3 regions of the Chryseobacterium carnipullorum genome follow, and region 2 is predicted to be linked to each of the others. Evidence: riboswitches for the same ligand, from Rfam matches in the RefSeq annotation. Region 2 holds a riboswitch; each other region holds the start of a gene.

Region 1 (3,283 bases), 180 kb from region 2:
ATTGTCTGGATGGATGGGATTGTTTTCAAAGTAAGGGAAAACTCCAAAGTCATTAATAAAACAGTTTATCTGGCTGTTGGATTAAGCCGTGACGGGAGAAAGGAAGTATTGGGAATGTGGCTTGGAAAAAATGAAAGCTCAGCATTCTGGATGAGTGTTCTCACAGATTTAAAAGCCCGTGGTGTGGAGGATATTCTCATCACCGCCACCGATAATTTAAACGGATTTACCCAGACGATCCGCTCTGTCTTTCCCGAATCTCAAACCCAGATTTGTGTTGTGCATCAGATCAGAAATGCCTGCAAATATGTGGTATGGAAGGACAGAAAAGAATTCTCTGCCGATATGAAGCATATTTACACCGCTCCAACAAAACAAGCAGCTGAACAAGCACTCAATGATTTTGCAGATAAATGGGAAAGTAAATATTCTTATGCTATCCAATCCTGGAGAAACAATTGGGATGAACTTACTGTATTTTTTGATTTTCCTTTAGAGATCCGAAAAATCATTTATACAACTAATTTAATTGAAAATCTAAACGGAAAAATCCGAAAATACACCAAAAACAAAATGTCTTTTCCTACCGATGATGCCGTAATGAAATCAGTGTATCTGGCATTAAAAGAAGCTACTAAAAAATGGACGATGCCTATCCAAAATTGGGGCATTGTTCTCAATCAATTTATCCTTATTTTTGAAAAAAGGCTCAGATTATAAAATCCAAGCCTAACTTTTTAACTTACACACTTTGTGGGATAGTGTCTTTCCAGTCTTGAATTTTTGGTTCATTTTGCTTCAAGGCAAAAGAACCCAATTGTAAAAATAGTTTCGGGCGGCCTCTGGCCGTCCGAAACTATTTTTATTACAGTATTCTGATAGGCTTCTTTTCTTCATCAATAGCCACAAAAGTAAAATCTCCAACGATCGCTCTTTCTCTTTCATAAGAGTACATTTGCTCTGTATAGATCTCTACATTCACTTTCATACTCGTTTTTCCGACATAGGAAACTTTCCCTATCAATTCTACAATCGTTCCTGCTGGAATTGGTTTTTTAAAATCGATTTTATCGCTGCTTACGGTTACCACTCTTTTTCTTGCGAAACGGGTTGCCGTGATAAAGGCTACTTCATCCATCAGCTGCATAGCAGTACCTCCGAAAAGTGTATCGTAATGGTTGGTGGTATTTGGAAAAACCGCTTTAAAAATTCTGGTTTCGGATGCTGCAATTCTTTCTTCTGTCGTCATATTTCATTATTAATTAATGCGAAATGAAATACTATCAAAATAACAGAGCCATGACAGGAATCATAGGAATTCCTGAAGCAGTCCATCAGATCAATAAACTTCAAATCGCGAAAGTTTCTTGTTTAAAGAAATAGGCAGGTCTCCTGACTTGTAACATCATTTATCTCCTTCCCGTGCCCTGCACAGTGGATCCTTGATAAAGACTTCAGTTACTTACAGTTGCGCGACAGTCCGTGATTTTCACACGGTTCCCTTTTCATCTGCGTTAAGCAGAACCAGTTTCTGTGATGAATAAGCGTTATACTTTTTCAGGGCAAAAATAAGAATATTACAGAGAAAAACGGCAATTATTCCGGACTATTGTAAATAATCTGGCTCATCACTCTTCCTTCCTTGATGGCCCAAAGCGTGATATACCGGTTTTCACCCGAGCCGTTGATCATATAAAGATAGATATGATCATTGTCAAGAGCCGTTACTCCTACATTATTGAAATCCATTGTAGGCTGGAACATATTTTTAATGGCTTCCCTTACAAAAACGGAACCTCGTCCGGGCTGCTGAACTCGGATCGATTTGATCTCTGTCATGCCTTCCGGAAGTGCATCCTTGATTCCCCAGGGTTTTACTTTATCTATAGTAAGAATCTTTCCATTCGCATCTTTTTCCTGTTTTCTGTAGCCGGCGTTCGATGGATACACATCGATGACTACTTTTGTTCTCTGGGAAGTTGGTATTTTAGGATTGCTGTTGTCCGTAAAGATAAGTGATTTTCCGTTCTTGGATTTAGACGGTGTAAACTGTGGAAGCTGGTCGATAAAAGCGATACGGCCTTTATTCACCATTCCTTCCTTTTCAAGATTTTCATATCTCACAAAAGGTTTTTCCTCATCCTGCTTTTCGGGATATTTGATCCATATCCATTCCGTTTCTCCCGGGGCAGGCTTTACATAAACAAATACATCTCCTTTGCGCATTCTGATCTTGTCTACTATTTTTCTGTAGTCATCCTTGTGGACACGTACATTGGCATAGCCTTCTTCAGCTTTTACCACACCGAAAGGAACTTTATTCTGTCCTTTCACAAATGCTAAAGAAAAAAGACTGAAAGCGGATAAGTACAATGCTCTGTTTACGGAAATCATTTTATGAAATTTTTTGATCCCTCAAATATATAAATTAAATGTTTTTTTTGATCATTAAAATTTTGTTGTATTTGCTTAAATTGATCAATACCTTCCGAAATAAACATAAAATTCTTCATTAATCATATCCTGCTGCTGATATCTCATGCGATTATTGATTTTTAGGAAGGTAATTGAATTGCTGTAGTTCTTTAATCCCCTGGACTTTTCGCAAATAAGTATCTGAGAGAAGATAAAGATCATCGGACATCTCTAATAAGGTCTTGTAATGATGGTCAGAGATGATTATACCTTTGTACCGGGCCTGGCTTTTAATGATCTTTTCCAGTTCGTCAACAGCTTTAGGAGAAACGCCGCTGAAAGGTTCGTCCAATAAAACAAATTCCACATCTGAATAAGTAATAATCAAGGTTTCAATAATTTTTTTTTCACCGCCAGAAAGATTTCTTACGGTTTCATCCAAAAATGGTTGTATCATTTTTAAACCGTAAAGTTTTTCCGTATTTTCTAGGGTACAGAACAAAGGAATAAGCTTCCTTATTTTACATTCTTTTGGAAGAAATGAAGAGCGCTGGGGTAGATAGGCAATTTTATTTTTCCTGTCCGATAAGCTTTTAAGAATCGTTTCATTTAATTTAATAAACTGTGTATCCCCTTTTACTGTCCCAAAGATAATTTCGAATAAGGTAGATTTCCCACCACCCGAAGGACCCAGAATACCTGCAATCTTACCAGTTTCACAGCTTAGGTAGATGTCCTGCAGAATTTTTCTTCCGCCAAAAGATTTGGTGATACTGTCGATGTGAAGTCTGTTCATAGGAATCGCGTCATAACTTTGATCATTAAACTTAATAATCCCGTGAATCCCCACAAAAACCATTTTGAAAAT
Region 2 (3,283 bases):
CTTGTATACTGATGGGGAAAAAAGCAGTCTTTCTTCATTTCAAATGATCCCTGAACAGCCATATACGGGTTTCTCAAAATCGCTCTTGCGACAAATATAAGGTCGGCATCTCCTTTCTGCAAAATTTCTTCAGCCTGGTCTGTTGTGGTGATCAATCCCACCGCTCCTGTTTTTACCCCTCCTTCATTTCTTACCTGAGATGAAAAGGGAACCTGATAACCGTCAAATACAGATATTTTTGCTCCATGAATATTCCCTCCACTTGAAACATCTACCAGATCTACGGAATGTTCTTTTAAAACTTTGGCCAGTTCTACACTGTCATTGATGTCCCATCCGTTTTCAGCGTATTCTGTTCCTGAAATCCTTACAAAAAGGGCTGTATTTTCATCCAGTACTTCGTTTACCGCATCTACAATCTCCAGCAGAAACCTGATCCTGTTTTCAAAACTTCCACCATATTCATCTGTCCGGATATTGGAGAGTGGGGATAAAAACTGATGAACCAAATAGCCATGAGCTCCATGAATTTCTATAACATCAAAACCCGCTTTGACCGCTCTTTTTGCAGCTTCTTTAAAATTTTCTACCTGTTCCCTGATTTCTTCAACAGTGAGAACATGCGGAATTCTCTCAGACGGATGATAGGGAACAGCACTTGGAGCCACCGTTTCCCAGCCTTCTTCAAGTGGAATCTGCAAATTATTCCAGGTGGAACCTTTTCTGCCTGCATGGGCAAGCTGGATGCCAATTTTACTTTCTGAACGGGAATGAACAAAACCGACGATTTTCTTCAACGCTTCTGCCTGCTCGTCATTCCAGATTCCCATACAGTGATTGGTAATTCTTCCTCTGGGTTCTACTCCTGTAGCTTCTACCATGATGAGACCTGTTCCGCCTTGGGCACGGCTTCCGTAGTGTACAAAATGAAAATCATTTGCGATACCGTTTTCGCAAGAATACATACACATGGGAGACATTACCCATCTGTTTTTTAGCTCTATATTTCTGAATTGTATTGAAGTGTATATCATTTTATTTTTTTGAATTTCAATTTAATGCTGAACAAAAAAAACATTGTCCACCTGATGAAAAAGAAGTAAATTTAGCCCCCCTTTTTAGTCTGACTAATATATGAAAAAAGACATACAGATCAGTTACGAGCACTTTAAAAACAGCAGTGAACTGAATGAAATAGAAAAAACTCTATTTAAGAGAGCGATACAAGCCCGTGAAAATGCTTATGCGCCTTATTCTAATTTCCTGGTAGGATGTTCCGTTTTGTTGGAAAACGGCGAAATTTATTCGGGAAACAATCAGGAAAACGCAGCTTATCCGTCAGGATTGTGTGCAGAAAGAACCACTTTGTTCTGGGTAGCAGCCAACTTTCCGGACGTAAAAGTAAAGAAGATCTTTGTCGTGGGAGGTCCTAAGGAATTCCATGAGAAAAATCCTCCGATTCCACCTTGCGGAGCCTGCCGGCAGAGTTTAATAGAATATGAAACGAAGCAGAATGAGAATATAGATCTTTATTTTTCAAGCATGAATGATGAGGTGGTTAAGGTATCATCCATTAAAGATCTGCTGCCTTTTTATTTTGATTCTACATTTTTGTAGAGGAGAAAAGTGAATGGAAAGTAGTCAATGGTGAATTTTGCTTTGCAGATAAAGGATGAATTTTTCTTACCAATCATCATTGCCTTTTCACGATGAGGTATTTTACTTTCAAAAATTATGTCAATGATGAATTCTGCTTTGCAGGTGAATGGTTACGTTTAAATACAAACATCAATACTTCTCTGCTTAGTTGTGCAGAGCAAAGTTGACGATTCGGGATTGATTTTTCTGTCTTTTTGTGCAATAGATTTAAAAAGTTATCTTTGCAAAAATTTTGGTTTCCAGCATATTGGAAATAATAGGGAATTGGGTGAAATGCCCAAACTGTCCCCGCAACTGTAAATCGCTATAAAAGTTTCTGCAAAAAACCACTGTTCATACGGGAAGGTGCAGAATGCGAAAGTCAGGAGACCTGCCAAAATTGTAACTAAAAAACACATTACTTTCGGAGGAAAAGTAAAATAGTATGGATATAAAAAGATCTTTAGTACTGCTTTGTTCGTCTTATGGCAGCTTTCTTTTGGGACAGGAGAAGGCGGTAGACACCATTTATATTTTTGACAACCAGATGAATAAAGTAAAGCTTTTTCATCCGGTACGCACCATTAACCCAAAAGATGTTGAGAAAAACTCAACGAACCTTTCTGAACTTTTACGGTATCAGTCTTCTATTTACATCAAGGAAAATGGCCGTGGTGCTGTTTCGTCGCCGTCGTTCCGTGGAACAACTGCGCAGCAGACGGCTTTTGTATGGAATGGAATCAACATTAACTCCAGTTTTTTAGGACAGGGCGATGTTAATAATATTCCATTGTTCGGATATGATCAGATTGAGGTAAAGGCTGGCGGCGGAAGTGTGGTTTACGGCAGTGGTGCTGTTGGAGGAAGCATTCATTTAAACAATATTTTAGATTTCAACAGAGGATTTAAAGCTTCTGTGTTTTCGGAAGCTGCTTCTTTTGATACGTATAATAATTTTGCACAGGCTTCTTTCAGTAATGATAAGCTAAGTGTTAAAGTTTCAGGAAGCTACGTCACGAGTCAGAATGACTATAAAGTTCCTGAGTTTGTTGTAGGAAATACAGGATTCAATAACGTTAACGGAAGGTATTACAATACTTCAGTGAATATTGGAGCTTCTTATAAAATTGCTGATCAGCAGACGATTTCGTGGCAGAATCAAATCTTCGATGCATCACAGCACTATCCTATTTTTGAGGATAACGGCAACAGAACAAAATATAAAGCGCAGACTTTGAGGAGTCTGATCGCATGGGATATTCAAAAAAATAATCTTTCGAACAGCTTAAAAGCAGCGTACACGGAAGATAATTTCCAGTATTTTTCGAGTCTTAATCTTCCTAAAGCCAGTGGTGCAGAGGGAAAGAATTACATTTTCAAAAATGACTTCAACTATTTCATCACTCCAAAAATCAACATTAATGCTATTGGAGAATTTCAGGTAAATAAAGGAGAAGGATATGAATCCGGAATTGGAAGTATCAGTAGAAATGTAGGTTCGCTGGCTGGTTTGATCCGGTATTTTGCTACAAAAGATCTTCGTTTTGAAGCAGGAATCAAGAAAGACTTTGTGGAGAACATTTCTTCTCCTCTTCTTTATTCTTTTTCAGGAAAGTGGAATGCGCTTCGCTGGTATCATGTTGGG
Region 3 (3,283 bases), 1.1 Mb from region 2:
ATCAGCTGAAAAAAGAAGATCTTATCGCCTATTCTGATCCTGCCTCGTTGAAAAACAGCAAATATTACAGTACCTGCAAAGAATATATTGATGCAGTTTCCTCTCCCGACAAACAAAAAATGTACACCGTCTGGAAAAACTTTGCCGAAGCCAAAAGCAAAGAAAATTCTAATCCACAATTAGTAATGGATAAATTCAAGGCCCAATTCAACGATCCAAGGAAAGATGATTATGCCCTGATTCAACTGATTGGTTTCGGCTTTTACAACTGTGCCAATGGTAGTTTCAGACCCGACCCGAATGATGAAGGAACGCTCTATGAAAAATTTGATAAGGTCTTTACAAAACTGAAGGCAGATTGTGATGAGCCGTGATTTTGATTTAAAGATTGAAAAATTGAATGATTAAAAAATTATAGTAACAGTATTCGTTGGGATACTGTTTTTATTTTTTTAAATATTCACTCCATGAATGTTTTTCACTTCAGCCATCACAAAAGTACTGTGCGCGCTACCGATGGAATCTACTGAACCCAGTTTATTGAATACAAAATCCTGGTAATGCTTCATATCCCTTACCTGAACTTTGAGCAGAAAATCAAAATCTCCGGAAATATTGTAACATTCGGCAACCTCGTCAATCTGTACAATTTCTTCCACAAATTGATTTCCCACGGAACGGTCATGGATCTTAAGTTTGATCTGACAAAAAACCGTAAAACCTCGATTCAGTTTTTCTGCTTCCAGAACCGCTGCATAATGTTTAATGTATCCCTCCTGCTCCAGCCTTTTCACCCGTTCGAAAACAGGTGATGGTGAAAGATTAATTTCTTTTGCAAGCTCCTTTACCGTCAGTTTCGCATTCTTTTGAAGGATTCTAAGCAGCTGAAGATCCTTTTCGTCAAGTCTTTCCACAGAATAATATTCTTTTTAGGGTTATTTTTTTCAAATGTACAGAATATTTAACTTTAAAATAAAATAACGAAAGAATTATATTCTTAATTTAAATCATTATACCAATCAATTCACTTTAATCAATACCTTTACTCCAGATTTTGTTCTTTAACATTCTTCATCAAACAGAAGAGGTTTTACTTAACGTAGATTAATAGGGAATCGTGTGAGAATCACGAGCTGTCGCGCAACTGTAAGTAACGCATCAAAGGTTTTTATCCATGGATATCCACTGCGAAAGCGGGAAGGATGATAAAAACTGTTACAAGCCAGGAGACCTGCCTATTCTGAATGGACAATGCTTTCGCGGTTTGAAGCTTTTTAAGTCATACAGATGATACTTTTTGAACGTTTAATTTTCAATAGTTTTGATTTTAAACGCAAATATTTTTTATACTAATGCCTTATTTTAGGTTGCAAAGAGATGTGATTAATCGCTGATGAAGCTTATAAATAAAACGTTAGCTTCATAAAATCAATTTATTGATTCCTTTTTGCTTTCTTAACCTATAAAGGAATTTAAATTAAAACTTTGCGTTAAAAACTTTAAACCTATTCTCAAATTACGCCCTCACTGTATCTATTCTATTTCTGAAAACCTCTCATCGTCGGCATTGCGAAGCATTCTAAAAGAACTTTACCATTATTATTTAATTAAAAAGTTGAAAAGAAAATGCAAACACACCTACTTGGCTATCCGCGTATTGGTAGCAACAGAGAATTGAAAAAAGCCTGCGAAAATTATTGGTCGGGCAAAATCGTTTTAGACGAATTACTTGAAGTTGGCAAAACCATCGTACACAGCAACTGGAACCTGCAAAAGGAAGCCGGAATAGATCTTATTCCATGTAACGATTTTTCCTACTACGACCAGGTTTTAGACATGACCTTAACCGTGGGAGCGATTCCGGAACGTTATCAGGAAATTGCTTTCAAAAAATCTGAACCTGATCTCTATTTTGCGATGGCAAGAGGTTTTCAAAAAGACGGTCTGGATATCACCGCAATGGAAATGACGAAGTGGTTTGACACCAATTATCACTATATAGTCCCTGAATTTCAAAAAAATCAGGAATTCAGATTATTCTCCAATAAAATCATCCAGGAATTCATCAGCGCAAAACAAGCCGGAATCAATGCAAAACCTGTCATTATCGGTTTGCTGACTTATTTATTATTAGGAAAAGAAAAAGAAGAAGGTTTCGATAAGCTGGATTTAGCTCAAAACTTACTTCCGGTGTATATTCAGATTTTAAAAGAACTGGAAAATCACGGTGCAGAATATATTCAGTTTGATGAGCCTTTCCTAGCATTGGATTTAAATGAAAAAGCAAAGAAAACCTATCAATTGATTTATACGGAAATCAGAAAACAATTTCCGAATTTAAAGTTCATTTTGGCCACGTATTTTGATGGTTTAAAAGATAATCTTTCACTGGCAGCTTCACTTCCGGTGGATGTTTTACACATTGATCTGGTTCGCGCTCCTGAACAGCTGGATGAGGCTTTACAGGCTATTCCTCAGACACTGAGCCTTTCTTTAGGGATTGTAGACGGAAGAAACATCTGGAAAAATGATTTTGAAACATCATTACAATTTATAGAAAAAGCAATCCATGCCATCGGTTCAGAAAGGGTTTTCATCGCTCCATCCTGCTCACTTCTCCACTCCCCTTTCGATCTTGATTCAGAAAAAAATGAAGATATTCTATCGCCTGAGATCAAACAGTGGCTGGCTTTTGCCAAACAAAAAGTCTATGAAATAGTAGCACTAAAAAAACTGGCTTCCGGAAAAGCAGATTACCAGGCATTACAGCAATATGCCGAGAACAAAAAAGCCATTGATGCCCGTAAAACGTCAACGCTGATCCATAATCAGCAGGTAAAAGACCGTGTAGAGGTAACTACTGAAGATGATGCAAAAAGAAACAACCCGTTCAGTACAAGGAAAGAAGAGCAACAAAAAGTTCTGCAACTTCCTATGTTTCCAACGACCACCATCGGGTCTTTTCCTCAAACTAAAGAAGTAAGAACCTGGAGATCAAAATTCAAAAAAGGGGAACTGACTGCCGCACAATATGATGATCTGCTAAAAAAGGAAACGGAAAGAACGATCCGCTGGCAGGAAGAAATCGGCATCGATGTATTGGTTCACGGGGAGTTTGAGCGAAATGATATGGTGGAATATTTTGGCGAACAGCTCGAAGGATTTGCTTTTACTCAAAACGGTTGGGTCCAAAGTTACGGAAGCCGCTGCGTGAAACCTCCGGTCATCTATGGTGACGTGCATAGACCCCATCCAATGACGGTTTACTGGTCTCAGTATGCTC

Evidence for each region. Region 2 has a riboswitch for cobalamin ahead of EG346_RS12540 (TonB-dependent receptor plug domain-containing protein). Riboswitches for the same ligand answer to the same signal wherever they lie in the genome.
Region 1: another riboswitch for cobalamin. It lies ahead of EG346_RS13380 (acyl-CoA thioesterase); the one in region 2 lies ahead of EG346_RS12540 (TonB-dependent receptor plug domain-containing protein).
Region 3: another riboswitch for cobalamin. It lies ahead of metE (5-methyltetrahydropteroyltriglutamate--homocysteine S-methyltransferase); the one in region 2 lies ahead of EG346_RS12540 (TonB-dependent receptor plug domain-containing protein).

Annotation. Positions count from the first base shown of each region.
Region 1 is NZ_CP033920.1:2,923,892-2,927,174, forward strand. It holds gene EG346_RS13375 (IS256 family transposase) at 1-720, shown strand, start outside; gene EG346_RS13380 (acyl-CoA thioesterase) at 866-1,249, opposite strand; cobalamin riboswitch at 1,366-1,544, opposite strand; gene EG346_RS13385 (hypothetical protein) at 1,597-2,394, opposite strand; gene EG346_RS13390 (ATP-binding cassette domain-containing protein) at 2,546-3,211, opposite strand.
Region 2 is NZ_CP033920.1:2,747,836-2,751,118, reverse strand. It holds gene namA (NADPH dehydrogenase NamA) at 1-1,034, opposite strand, end outside; gene EG346_RS12545 (cytidine deaminase) at 1,135-1,617, shown strand; cobalamin riboswitch at 1,876-2,051, shown strand; gene EG346_RS12540 (TonB-dependent receptor plug domain-containing protein) at 2,084-3,283, shown strand, end outside.
Region 3 is NZ_CP033920.1:3,883,819-3,887,101, reverse strand. It holds gene EG346_RS17695 (hypothetical protein) at 1-374, shown strand, start outside; gene EG346_RS17690 (Lrp/AsnC family transcriptional regulator) at 453-914, opposite strand; cobalamin riboswitch at 1,069-1,253, shown strand; gene metE (5-methyltetrahydropteroyltriglutamate--homocysteine S-methyltransferase) at 1,627-3,283, shown strand, end outside.